3 regions of the Vibrio sp. YT-19(2023) genome follow, and region 3 is predicted to be linked to each of the others. Evidence: riboswitches for the same ligand, from Rfam matches in the RefSeq annotation. Region 3 holds a riboswitch; each other region holds the start of a gene.
The links. A riboswitch is a leader RNA that binds a small molecule or an ion and turns the genes downstream of it on or off. The one in region 3 is predicted to bind thiamine pyrophosphate.

Region 1 (4,705 bases), on a different contig from region 3:
TCACCAGACCTGGAGTCACCAAAATAACGGTGCCGATTAACTCAATCTGATCGGCTCGCGTGTTTTTGTACTGCAACCGCCAACGGCGACTGGTCAATAGTATGGACACCCCAGCAGCGACCGCAAGCGCGCTAGCGACACAGGCGACTTTGAGGGAGTTCAATAGCGCAGACCAAAAACGCTCATCGGTTAATACTGTCCAAACTTGTTGGTTGATGCCACTCAGTAACACCATCAATAACGGCGGTATTACCAGTAAAAAGGCACCTATGATCCAAAAGCTATCCCAAGCTTTTGACCACCCATGATCCTTCGTTAAATATTGCTGTACCGATGTGCTTCCAGCACTGATAGAAACAGGCCTTGTTAACTTCTGCACTCCAATAGCAAGCAGTCCACATAACAGCATCTGCCACAGCGCCAATAACGCCCCAGCTTGTAAATCAAAATCAAACTTAATCGCTTGGTAAATGGCCAATTCAATGGTGGTGGATTTTGGCCCGCCCCCCAACGCCATTACAGTGGCAAAACTGGTAAAGCACAACATAAACACCAACCCACAAACGTGGGGAAGCTGCTGCCTTAAACGCGGCCATTCTACCCAGCGAAACTTATCCCAATGGCTCATCCCAAGATGCGCGCAAAGCTTATGCTGCTCGGCAGGAATAGACTCCAAGGCTTGCAGAAGCAATCGTGCCGCGTAAGGTAAATTAAAGAACACATGGGCGAGTAAAATGCCGTTCAAACCGTAAATAGAGAATGGCAGTTTAGTGTCGAAACTTTGCAACCACTGCTCCAACAAACCACTGTTGCCATAAATCGCTAACAGCCCAAAAACACCAACCAAAACCGGCAAAACCAGTGTCGATGCAAATAGCTTAAGCAGTAATGATTTACCAATAAATTGGCGACGCGAAAGTGCGTGCGCTACTGGAATGGCAAAGCCAACACTGAGCAATGTGGAAAGAAACGCTTGGTAGAAACTGAACTTGGTGACATGTTGATAGTACGGGTCGCCCCATACCACAGACACATCAAGTGAAGGGGCTTGAACAATCAAAGCACCTAGGGCAGAAATAACAAAGGTCGCGATGATCATCGCGACCCCTAAACCTATTTTTGGAACAGAATTCAAAGGTAAAACCTATCTCATTCAGATGAGGATGGAAACGTCAGCTAAAACGTCAATGCGCTTTGCCATTCGCGAATCCAAGACTTACGCATTTTTGCCACTTCATCAGCACTAAAGCTCAACGACTTGCTTGGAACACTCAAAGTTTCAAAACCTTTAGGTAACTCAACGTCAGTGACTGGGTACATCCAGTTACCCGTTGGCATCGCCGATTGGAACTCATCACTTAAAATGAAACTCATAAATTGATCAGCAAGTTCTGAATTTTTTGCCCCTTTCACTTTGGCGGCTACTTCAACTTGCATGTAGTGGCCTTCAGCAAAATTCGCCGTAGCAAACTTCGAATCGTTTTCCGCAATTAAGTGGTACGCAGGTGAAGTGGTGTAAGAAAGCACTAAATCGGACTCACCATTGAGGAACATAGAATACGCCTCAGACCAACCTTTCGTGACCGTTACGGTTTTGCTCGCTAGCTTCTGCCACGCTTGCGTCACATCGTCGCCATAAATAGATTTCATCCATAGCATTAAGCCTTGGCCCGGCGTTGAAGTCCGCGGATCTTGGTAAATCACTTTCAGATCGTCGCGCGTTTCCACCAGCTCTTTCATGCTTTTCGGCGGATTAGCCAGTTTCTCTTTGTTGTACACAAACGCGAAGTAGCCGTAATCGTACGGTACAAACGTCGTGTCACTCCAACCGTTTGGTAACACTGTGTTAGCCGTATCCACATTGTGCTCGGCAAGCAGACCGGTTTTCTTCGCTTCTGCCATCAGATTGTTATCCAAACCTAATACGATGTCCGCTTTGCTATTACCGCCTTCAAGACGAAGACGATTCAGAATCGACACACCATCGTCCAACGCTACGAAGTTAACGTCACAGCCACATTTTGCTTCAAAAGCTTGCTCGATTTTAGGACCCGGCCCCCAATCTGCGGCAAAAGAGTCGTAGGTATAGATGGTTAATGTGTTTTCAGCGGCAAACGCTGAAGTAGAGGTGATTGCAGCTAGGGCAATCAGATTTAGAGTAGGTTTCACTGCTCGCTCTCCATGAGTATTTCAGAGAAATAAGTTGAGCGGCACAGGGTTTGAGGCGGCTATTAAGGACTTCCAATATCCAGACTCAATTCCTACGCCAGCATTATCTGGTTCAGGTAATACGGGTCCCTAGTTAAACACTTAGGTCTCAGCGCCCCAATGCATTGATTGACTCAATGCTAAATGGGTTTGCTCCCCGATGAGTTGGATGGATTGTAAAGGTATTTGAGTGGTTACACAATCAGCTCACGAGCGCTGGTCATAACCCCAACGAGGCACCAAACCTTGCTCAATACCTAAGTGGTCAAGAATTCTCGCCACCATAAAATCCACTAAGTCTTCAATACTCTTTGGCTGATGATAGAAGCCTGGAGCTGCTGGCATGATGGTGACGCCCATTTGCGACAGTTTGTGCATGTTCTCCAGATGTAGCGTTGAAAATGGTGTTTCGCGAACCACGAGCAACAACTGCCCGCGCTCTTTCATTACTACATCAGCGGCCCGTTCGATCAAGTTGTCCGACATACCATGTGCTATGGCTGCAACGCTTCCCGCAGAGCATGGGCAAACCACCATTTGCTTGGGTGCAGCAGAACCAGAGGCAACCGGCGAGAACCAATCGTCTTTACCGCAAACGGTGATGTTATTTCGATTGCAGTTCAGGTGCTCTACCAATGCTTGCTGCGCTGCTTCTGGACCACTTGGCAGCTTAAGATTATGCTCGGTTGCCATCACAACACGAGCTGCCGAAGAAATCAGAACGTAGACATGATAATCCGCCGCAACCAAGCATTCTAAAAGACGAAGGCCGTAGGGAGCACCAGAAGCGCCCGTTAATGCCAACGTGATGGCTTTTTTATGAGAGGGTTGTGTTTTGTTTTGCATATCAATCAGGCTTTTTGTTTTAACTGCTCAAGAAGTTTTCCGTGAATACCACCAAAGCCACCGTTGCTCATGACTAGAATTTGGTCACCTGGTCGCGCACGTTCGACGATCTTGGCTACAAAGTTATCTATATCCGCATCGACAAACGCTGGCTGTGTGCATTGGTCGGCAATGTCTTGCACAGACCACTCGATATTATCTGGCTGGAACAAGAAGACTTCATCTGCACTGTGTAGTGACTCTGCAAGTGTGTTTTTGTGTACGCCACGCTTCATGGTGGCAGAACGCGGCTCTAACACAGCTAGGATGCGTTTTTCACCTACCTTGTTACGCAAACCACCGACAGTAAGTTCAATTGCCGTTGGGTGATGCGCAAAATCATCGTAAACCGTCACACCTTGTTCTTCACCTTTCAGCTCTAAACGGCGCTTGGTATTGATGAAACGCCCTAATGCCTGGCAAGCAAGATCCGGAGTGACTCCAACATGTCGTGCAGCAGCGATTGCCATCAGCGCATTATCCACATTGTGGTCACCCACCAAATTCCATTCGACGGTACCAACCTTCTCGCCTTTCAACGCAACGTCAAATTTTGAGCCATCAAGCACTAATTTGTGCGCTTGCCAGTCACCATTCTCACCAGAGAACTGTTTTTCTGTCCAGCAACCACGCTCTAATACATCCGCCAAAGCTTGGTCTTGCTTCGGAGCTAAGATTAAGCCATTGCCGGGAACCGTTCGCACTAAATGATGGAATTGGCGCTTGATCGCCTCTAGATCATCGAAGATATCAGCATGATCGAACTCAAGGTTATTCATGATTAAAGTGCGAGGATGGTAATGCACAAACTTAGAACGCTTATCGAAAAAAGCACTGTCATATTCGTCCGCTTCAACGACAAAAAACATGCTTTCACCCAAACGAGCAGACACTCCGAAGTTACCGAGTACCCCACCGACTAAGAAACCCGGTTGATAACCACAATCTTCAAGTATCCAGGCAAGCATGCTCGACGTGGTCGTTTTCCCATGTGTACCCGATACCGCCAATACCCACCGATCATGCAGCAAAAACTCGTTGAGCCACTGCGGACCAGAGGTGTAGCGCATGTTAGTGTTGAGCACATGCTCGACACAAGGGTTGCCACGGCTCATCGCATTACCAATCACCACAAGATCTGGTTGAGGGTCGAGTTGAGACGGGTCAAAGCCTTCAATAATTTCAATACCTTGAGACTCAAGCAGTGTGCTCATTGGCGGATAAACGTTGGCATCAGAACCAGTGACTTTATGTCCTAATTGGCGCGCTAGAATCGCTGCGCCGCCCATAAATGTGCCACAGATACCCAAGATATGAATGTGCATAAACTAAACCTTGTAATGCGTTTTTTAATGCTTTCATTATCGCGATTACCGCCTGAAAAGCGAGTGACTTTAGCCTTCTTCTTGCAGTCCCTTTCACAAATATGACAAGGTTGAACACAGACTGTACAACCTCTTGCTTACTGATGAATCCCTCAAACAAGTCTACAAATAAATTGAGATCTCAAACAGTTACTTCATTACCATTAAAAAGATCTGCGACTTAAACTTACATCCAGCGCAATCGTTTAACATCCATAAAGAGATGCTCACTTGCGCACTACCCCCAA
Region 2 (4,705 bases), on a different contig from region 3:
CTATCTAGGAGCACTAATAAGCAGGGGCAATATATATACGATATTACTGCAGAGCCTTCTACTGCAGAATTGGTCCCTGGGTTTAACACAGACGTACTCGCATTTAATGGTTCGATTCCAGCGCCTACGATTCGTTGTCGCCAAGGCGAGAGAGTTATAATTCGGTTTACTAACAAGCTTTCAGAGCCGACTACAATCCACTGGCATGGCTTGCGAATCCCTATTGAAATGGATGGTGTACCTTTCTTAAGCCAGTTGCCTATCATGCCGGGTGAAACATTCGTTTATGAATTTACACCACCAGATGCGGGCACATTTTGGTATCACCCACATATGAATAGTGTGAAGCAGCTTGGTAAGGGCTTAGTTGGGCTAATTATCGTTGAAGAGGCTGAGCCTGTTCTATTTGATGAAGAACAGGAAATAGTTCTAAAGCATTGGCATTTAGACAAGCAAGGACAATGGAAGAACCTTATGGTGCCGCGCTTGAGTGCACGTATGGGGACTCCCGGAGAGTGGAGTAGCGTCAATGGTGTCCATGAGCCTGTTTATGCGCTGAAGCAGAATGCCACTACGCGATTAAGAATTGCTAATGTCGATAATACCATTACTTACCCGATCGCTATAGAAGGGGCAGAGGCTTGGGTTATTGCTATAGATGGTAATCCTGTTAAAACGCCTTATAAGCTCACTCAGCACAAAATTGGTCCAGGAATGAGGTTAGATATCGGATTGATTGCTCCGAAGGCTGGAACACGTGTTTATGTGCGTCAAATGAAAGGACGCTTCCCATTCCCTTTGTGCGAGTTTGACGTTGTTGAGTCTGACTTGCCGAGCAACCAGAAACTGCCTTTATTACCTCTCAACCCTGTGCCAGCTCTCGATTTGAAAAATGCAGAGCAAATCGATTATGTGTTTGAGTGGGAGGGGGCGATCACTCCTGCTGATAAATCGGGCAAAGCGATACCTAAGTTCTGGCTGATGAACAAACGGGCTTGGGAGGGAATGAGCAAAGATAATATTCCAGCGCCGCTTTCAACATTGGAGATGGGAAAAACCTATATCTTCAACCTAAAGAACGTCACCCAATATCATCATCCTATTCATCTTCATGGACACACATTTACGGTTCTTGAGTTAGATGGCAAAAAACTCGACGAACCGTTTCATACCGATACGGTCTTGCTTGGAAATAACGGCAGTGCGAAAGCGGCATTTGTTGCAGATAACCCTGGACGTTGGATGTACCATTGTCATGTGATCGAACACATGAAGACGGGTTTGATGGGCTACATCGAAGTAAAGTGACTCCTGTAACTTTTAAAATCTTGATAAGTTTTAAGCGCTATACTTTGCTGAATTCTAAGATTGTATAATCACTATTGCCGTAAATTTGATTACAATGTCGCCATTAACTTTTCTGGGGGAATTATGGGACAACTATCCGTTTTGGGTTTTATTGCATTGGGTGGTGCATTTGGTGCATGTTCTCGTTACTTAATTTCTGAACTTTGTGTCATTTTATTGGGGCGTGGTTTTCCATATGGTACGTTAACCGTTAACGTTGTTGGCTCATTTATGATGGGCTTATTGATAGCAGCTTTCGATAGTGAACTTTTGGCAACGGAACCTTGGCGACAAGTGATTGGCTTGGGTTTTTTAGGGGCACTAACGACGTTTTCCACCTTCTCGATGGATAATGTGTTGCTTATGCAGCAGGGCGCTTTCTTTAAGATGGGGTTGAACGTATTGTTGAATGTCGTGTTAAGTATTTCAGCTGCGTGGATAGGCTTTCAATTATTGATGCGCAGCTAGCAAAGTAGTTAAAAATTGAACAGGTCGGCTTGGTTTCACCAAGCCGTTTTTATATACTGACATCACTTGTCGGAGTGCCATAAGGCTGAGACCGTTAATTCGGGATCCGTTGAACCTGATCAGATTAGAATCTGCGAAGGGAACAAGAGAAGATATTCACACCGGAGTTCTTTCTGGTTGATCTATCAAAAGTCGAATGTTGTTACAGGCAAATATCGTAAGCTTTAACTAGCCTTAATTTGACTCCTCTTGTCGCATCTATCCGCCAAGCATTTTTATCCAATTACTTTTTATCTAGTATAACAAAGCAAGGAAAAATGCTATGTCGAGTCGCAAACAAGCGAGACTGGAAGCAAAACAGTTCATTGATACACTCTCGGTACAACCGTACCCCAATTCAAGCAAAGTCTACGTAGAAGGCTCACGTCCAGATATTCGTGTGCCAATGCGTGAAATATCACTCGCTGATAGCCTTATTGGGGGCACAAAAGAAGCGCCTATATTCGAACCTAATGAGCCAGTACGCGTTTACGATACGTCGGGTGTATACACAGATCCAGAGCACACCATAGACCTCTATAACGGCTTACCTAAGCTGAGAGAAGGGTGGATTGAAGAGCGCGCCGATACTGAGCTACTTGATGAAGTAAGCTCGGTGTACACCAAAGAACGCTTAGAAGACGAAACACTAGACGATCTTCGTTACGGTAATCTACCACGTATTCGACGTGCCAAAGATGGCCATTGTGTGACTCAATTGCACTATGCTCGCAAAGGTATTATTACCCCAGAAATGGAATATATCGCGCTGCGTGAAAACATGGGGCGTGCCAAGTATCGCGATGAAGTGCTGAATCAACAGCATCCGGGTCAAAGCTTCGGAGCGAACCTACCAAAAGATATTACCGCCGAATTCGTGCGCAAAGAAGTCGCCGAAGGTCGCGCTATTATCCCTTCCAATATTAACCACCCAGAATCCGAACCAATGATCATTGGACGTAACTTTTTGGTCAAAGTGAACGCCAACATCGGTAACTCATCGGTCACTTCTTCGATTGAGGAAGAAGTAGAGAAGCTCGTTTGGGCGACACGTTGGGGTGGAGATACCGTTATGGATCTCTCTACTGGACGTAACATCCACGAAACTCGCGAGTGGATTCTACGTAACAGTCCGGTTCCGATCGGTACCGTTCCAATGTACCAAGCGCTTGAGAAAGTGAACGGTGTTGCGGAAAACCTTAACTGGGAAGTGATGCGCGATACCCTGATTGAGCAAGCAGAGCAGGGCGTTGACTACTTCACTATCCATGCCGGTTTACTACTTCGTTATGTGCCAATGACTGCAAAACGCGTTACTGGCATCGTTTCTCGTGGTGGCTCTATCATCGCGAAATGGTGTTTAGCGCATCACCAAGAAAGCTTCTTATATACCCACTTCCGAGAGATCTGTGAAATCTGTGCTAAGTATGATGTCGCACTATCTCTCGGTGATGGTCTGCGTCCTGGTTCGGTTGCCGATGCTAACGACGAAGCGCAATTTGCAGAGCTTCGTACTCTTGGTGAGTTAACCAAGATTGCATGGGAATATGACGTACAGGTGATTATCGAAGGTCCTGGTCATGTTCCAATGCATATGATCAAAGAGAACATGGAAGAGCAGTTAGAGCACTGTCATGAGGCTCCTTTCTATACCCTTGGTCCATTGACGACAGACGTCGCTCCTGGCTACGACCATATTACTTCAGGCATTGGCGCTGCGATGATTGGTTGGTATGGCTGTGCGATGCTTTGCTACGTAACTCCTAAAGAGCATCTTGGTTTACCAAACAAAGAAGACGTGAAAGTAGGCATGATAACTTACAAGCTTGCTGCGCACGCCGCGGATTTGGCGAAGGGACATCCTGGTGCACAAGTTCGTGATAACGCGCTTTCTAAAGCTCGCTTCGAGTTCCGCTGGGAAGACCAATTCAACTTGTCACTCGATCCAGATACCGCGCGCGCTTTCCATGACGAAACCTTGCCTCAAGAGTCTGGAAAAGTTGCTCACTTCTGTTCGATGTGCGGGCCAAAGTTCTGCTCGATGAAGATCTCGCAAGAGGTTCGAGAATATGCGAAAGACACTGAGCAAGTTGCTGCGGACCAAGCTATCTCAATCAAAATGCTGGATGACCCTCTTGAGGGGATGCGTCAGAAATCGCAAGAATTTAGAGAGTCAGGTTCTGAGCTATACCACCCAGCAGCACATGCCGAGGTAAGTGACTAATGAGCAAAATCCTTATTCCGTCATCGTTGATTGAACTGACTGGTTTAGTTCAACAATGTTTGTTGTTGGCGAAAGAACAGGGTTTTAGCATCGAAGACATTGAGTTGGGTGTGAGCCCAACTCAATCTATTCAGCTTGTTCGCGGCCAACAGATCACACACATAACGACTGATCTCATTGATGATTATGACTCTGAGCATGAGAGTTCATTTGTGCTCTATTACCGTTCTGCTTTGTCGGTAGAAGCATGTGCTAAGCAACCGTCGAAAGCGATTTATATTTGTATTGCTGATACGCAGGTATCCGATGAAAAGGAGAAAGTGCTTCAGCTTGATATCTGGCGTCACCCAATTAACAACGAAGTGAGAGCGCTTTCCGTTAAGTCCAAATTCAACGCAATGTTCGATCCTGAACATCACCTTGCTTGGATAGTAACGCTGACAGTACTCGATTTCCCTATCGAAGATGCGTTAACACTTGCTCGAGGAATGCTAACTCAACAAGCGAATGTTTCACGTGAAACACTGTTGAATGACAACCTTGATGAGGGACGATCTACTCAATGGGCTGACCAATTTGATGATTTCCCCACACCTGTACTGGAGGATAACCGACTAGGTATTCAAG
Region 3 (4,705 bases):
TGCCGGCTCTTGAATGTTGACCTTCAAACCTTGTTCTTTGAAGTAACCACGCTCTTTGGCAATCACGATAGGACCATGATTTGGGTTGACGAACCAATCCAACATCAGTGTCATCTCTTTTTCTGCTGCAAGCACATTGGTTGATACCACTGAAGCGAGTAGAGCAGCAGCGCTCATAAGTTTGTTTTTATTCACGGGGTTCTTCCTTTTCTTTCCCAATTTTCTTTGGTTATTTTCTGTAATTATTTGCTTTCCCAAGGGATGGCTTTTTTCAATAATTTATCGGTGATGAAGTAGAGTGAGATAGACAGCACGGCTAGGATAAACAGCGCCGCAAACATCTCATCAATGATCATGCGAGCGTTGGCTTGGAGCATCAGATAACCCAAGCCTTCACTTGAACCTACCCACTCACCGACCACTGCTCCAATTGGCGCAATAACGACGGCAACACGAATACCTGAGGCTAAAGTTGGTAGGGCGGCTGGCAATTGAATATGACGAAGTAGCTGCCATTTAGACGCGCCCATGGTCTTGGCAAGATCGAGGTAACCTGTTGGTGTATTGCGTAAGCCGTCATAGCAACATGTCGTGATGGGGAAAAAGATGATGATCGCTGCCATGACGACTTTCGATGCAATACCGTAACCCAGCCAAAGCATGAGCACTGGCGCGATGGCGAACACAGGGATCGCTTGGCTAGCAATCAGAATAGGCAATAACCAACGCTTCAGCGGCTCGAACATCAGCATTTGCAATGCGAACAGCAAACCCATCGATAATCCAAGCGCCAAGCCAAGTAAGATCTCTTGCGCGGTAACCCAAGTATGTTTGAGCAAGACATCGTAACGAGTGACCAATCTATCCAGCACTTCAATTGGTGAAGGTAAGATGAAGCCTGGCATGTCGAATACCACCACAACCAACTGCCACAATCCCAAGATCACCGCAGTGCTGATTACCAAGCGCAGAGCTGGATGGGTCACGCGTTCTTTTTTACCAATACGTGCCGAAACGGAGTTGTACTGAGTCATATCACTCATAGTCTTTCTCCAATTGATCCAAAATCGCTTGTTGAAGCGCGGCGCACTCTCCATCGAGAACTCGTGGTGGCTTGGAATCCGGAACAACCAAGTGCTGAGCTTGCGCAGGCGTGCCTTGCAGTACATAGAGTTGGTGAGCTAATCGCACCGCTTCTTGTGGGTCGTGGGTAATAAGAACAACGGTTTTATCTTTCAGTAACTCGGCAGACAAGGTTTGCAACTTATGGCGAGTAACCGCGTCCAACGCAGAGAAAGGCTCATCCATCAGAACCAGAGGCTTGTCTTGCATCAGAGTGCGAGCAAGGGCAACACGTTGTCTCATGCCGCCAGAGAGCTGAGCTGGCTTAGCATCCGGGTAATCGGCGAGTCCCACTTGGCTGAGTAAAGTCAGTGCACGTTGTTTATTTTGTTCTGGTGCTTGCTCTTGAGAAAATCGAGAACTGAGGCAGACGTTGTCTAACACATTCAACCACGGCAGCAACAAGTCTTGCTGCGCCATGTAGGCAATACGCTTGTGTAAGGTGATGCCATCCGTGGTCGTTAACTCGCCATGCCATTCGACTTTGTCGTCTAACAAACCCGCTAGATAACGAAGGATCGTCGTTTTTCCGCAGCCACTGCGACCAAGTAACACTGTCCATTGATTAGCAGGAATAGTCATACTCAACCCTGCTAGCGTTGGTGTTTGGCTGTCTTTGTATCGCAGACTAGCATCGGAAAGCTGAATGCCAATCGCGTTAGCGAACATAAGTATGACCCGCAAAAAAGTGGTTCACAGGGCCATGGCCTTTACCTACATCCAATTCATCAGCGTGCGCGATAGCTTGGCTGATGTACTGCTTACCCAGGTGCACCGCTTTGTGTAGGTTGTTGCCTTGGCCAAGATAAGACGCAATGGCGGAAGAAAGTGTACAGCCTGTGCCATGGGTGTTTTTGGTTGGAAATCGCTTGGCGCTAATTAACTCGGCACTGTCTTGCATGATAAGCAGATCGTTGCTGTTTTCATTTTCTTCAAGGTGACCGCCTTTGAGCAGAATAGCTTTGGCGCCAAGCGCACGAAGGTCGGTAATCATATCGTTCATTTCAGATTCTGATTGAGGCATTGGCTTACCCGTCAATGCTGCGCCTTCGGGTAGGTTAGGGGTAATGATGTCTGCGAGCGGAATCAATTCTTCTTTTAAAGTGCTGATTGCCGACTGTTCCAGTAATAGATCGCCGCTGGTGGCCACCATTACAGGGTCAATCACGAGGTGTTTTGGCTGGTATTGTTTAATTTTGTCAGCAACGACTTTGATGATGTTGGAATCGGCCAGCATGCCCACTTTTACTGCAACGATGTTGAGGTCGGTGAATACCGCATCGAGTTGACTCTCTACATGGTCGAGAGGAATTGGGAAAATCGCAGAGACGCCTTGAGTGTTTTGTGAGGTGATGGCGGTAATCACTGAGCAGGCAAAGCTACCAGTTGCGGACATCGCTTTGATGTCAGCTTGAATACCTGCACCGCCACCACTGTCTGAGCCCGCGATGGTCAATACGATAGGGGTAGGCAAGGCTGGCGTTTGATGTGAATGAGGTTGTGATTGCTGCGTCATGGTCGCTCCTACTACAAGACGTATAGGAACTGACTTTGACCATTGCAGATAGATCGATTTTTCGATCGCTATCGCTTACCTAAGAGGGGCGACGAAAGGCAAAGTGTGCATAGTTCCCTACGTCAGTGCTAACTGAATCAGGTTCAACGGGTCTCGAATTTCGATCTCAGCCAACACTTGTCGTGTGGCCCCCCGACTATTTCGTTCGGATGATAGCAGGACCATTGCGGAAGGGATACGTTTTTTGAGCGTCATTATAATGAGTATTCAATTATGCGAGGTGAGTGATAAAGTAAGCACCTAAATGGTTTGCTGGGTGGAATTTACTAGTGCAACGCTCTGGTGAATGAGCAGAACCTGGAATATTTAATAAATAATCGTGGTCTCGTTAAGCAAGGATTAGCACAAAACAAGGTTAAAAAACTGTTAAAATTTAACGTGTTGCCAATTTAACTTTGTTGAACTTTTTCACAGTTAATTAGGAAGGCTAAGACGATCATCGAGCAAGGAGACTTCATGCTTAATTCTGTAACAGCGAAGTCAGTGATCGATCATGCGCTCTTTTTGGGGGCTGATTTCGCTGAACTATTCGTTGAACATCACCAAACCAACACTGTCCAGATCGCATCTGGTGAGGTGGACAAGGTTAACTCGGGTATCGATTTTGGTATCGGTATTCGTCTCTTCTTCGGTCATAAAGTGCTTTACGGTTACACCAACAGCACAGATGAAACTGAACTTAAACGCGTAACCTCACTGCTTGCTGCAAAAGATAAGCGTGAGCAAATCGCGTCAGCAGGTTCTCTCAATCTGAACCGCTACCCAATACAACATGGTTGCCGCATGCCGCTAGGTAAGGATGCTAACCTAGATTCAAAAATCGCGTTTCTATTGAAAGTTGACCAAGCAGCACGTGCAGAGAGTGAACATATCAGCCAGTTTATTGGCAGCGTGCTTCAGCGCGAACAGCAAGTGTCTATCTTCAACTCAGAAGGCCTACACGTTGACGATACTCGCCACTACATTCGTGTTGCTGGTAACACTGTCGCGCAAAAAGGTAATGAGCAGTCTTCTGGTATGGAAGGTCCTGGCGCTCTTGCTGGTTGGGAATTCAGTGAACAGCTTGATGCCAAAGAGCTAGGTCAAACTATCGCGCAGCAAGCGTTAGTAAAACTTGGCGCGGATGCTTGTCCATCGGGTGAAATGCCGGTGGTGATTGGTAACGGCTTTGGCGGCGTTATCTTCCATGAAGCATGTGGTCACTTGCTAGAAACCACTTCAGTTGCGAAGAAAGCATCAGTCTTCCACGACAAGATGGGCGAAATGGTTGCTCACACCGCAGTGAATGCAGTCGATGATGGCACCATGACCAACGAATGGGGCTCGATTCACATTGATGATGAAGGTATGAAGACTCAGCGCACTCAACTGATCAAAGACGGTAAGCTAACCAGCTTCATGGTCGATAAAATGGGTGGCATGAAGACAGGTTATGAGCCTACGGGTTCTGGTCGTCGTCAAAATTACAAGTTCGCACCAACCTCGCGCATGCGTAACACCTTTATCGAAGAGGGCGAGCATTCACTTAATGACATGCTGGCAGGCATCGAACGTGGTATCTATGCGAAGAAGATGGGCGGTGGCTCTGTTCAACCGGGTACGGGTGAGTTTAACTTTGCTGTTCGTGAAGCCTACCTCATTGAAAATGGCAAAATCACCAAGCCTCTGAAAACAGCAACGCTGATCAGCACGGGTCCAAAAGTGTTGAAAGAAATCAGCATGGTCGGCAAAGACATGGCGCTTGCGCCGGGCATGTGTGGTTCCGTGAGTGGTTCAGTACCAACAACTGTCGGTCAGCCAACGCTGAAAGTAGATAACATTCTGGTAGGAGGCGGTAACTAATGAGCCAAGAACAACAACTTCTTAATGCGGTTGATTACGTCCTATCAGAAGCAAAACGCCAAGGTGCAGAAGCGGACGTCATTGTAAACCGTAACAGTAGCTTTTCTTTGAAAGCGAACCAAGGAAAGCTGGATGAGTACAAAGTAAGCTCAAGCCAAGTTCTGG

Region 1: it holds a riboswitch for thiamine pyrophosphate, as region 3 does, so the genes downstream of both, thiB (thiamine ABC transporter substrate binding subunit) here and thiD (bifunctional hydroxymethylpyrimidine kinase/phosphomethylpyrimidine kinase) in region 3, are expected to answer to the same signal.
Region 2: it holds a riboswitch for thiamine pyrophosphate, as region 3 does, so the genes downstream of both, thiC (phosphomethylpyrimidine synthase ThiC) here and thiD (bifunctional hydroxymethylpyrimidine kinase/phosphomethylpyrimidine kinase) in region 3, are expected to answer to the same signal.

The regions. Positions count from the first base shown of each region.
Region 1 covers NZ_JAWOQN010000016.1:59,369-64,073, reverse strand. The annotation lists gene thiP (thiamine/thiamine pyrophosphate ABC transporter permease ThiP) at 1-1,135, opposite strand, end outside; gene thiB (thiamine ABC transporter substrate binding subunit) at 1,177-2,169, opposite strand; TPP riboswitch at 2,242-2,378, opposite strand; gene R7E78_RS13635 (flavin prenyltransferase UbiX) at 2,416-3,054, opposite strand; gene mpl (UDP-N-acetylmuramate:L-alanyl-gamma-D-glutamyl-meso-diaminopimelate ligase) at 3,060-4,418, opposite strand.
Region 2 covers NZ_JAWOQN010000042.1:395-5,099, forward strand. The annotation lists gene R7E78_RS21510 (multicopper oxidase family protein) at 1-1,308, shown strand, start outside; gene crcB (fluoride efflux transporter CrcB) at 1,432-1,815, shown strand; TPP riboswitch at 1,876-1,974, shown strand; gene thiC (phosphomethylpyrimidine synthase ThiC) at 2,138-4,078, shown strand; gene R7E78_RS21525 (thiamine phosphate synthase) at 4,078-4,705, shown strand, end outside.
Region 3 covers NZ_JAWOQN010000028.1:50,802-55,506, forward strand. The annotation lists gene R7E78_RS18595 (ABC transporter substrate-binding protein) at 1-195, opposite strand, end outside; gene R7E78_RS18600 (ABC transporter permease) at 243-1,043, opposite strand; gene R7E78_RS18605 (ABC transporter ATP-binding protein) at 1,036-1,791, opposite strand; gene thiD (bifunctional hydroxymethylpyrimidine kinase/phosphomethylpyrimidine kinase) at 1,781-2,638, opposite strand; TPP riboswitch at 2,736-2,843, opposite strand; gene R7E78_RS18615 (TldD/PmbA family protein) at 3,155-4,540, shown strand; gene R7E78_RS18620 (TldD/PmbA family protein) at 4,540-4,705, shown strand, end outside.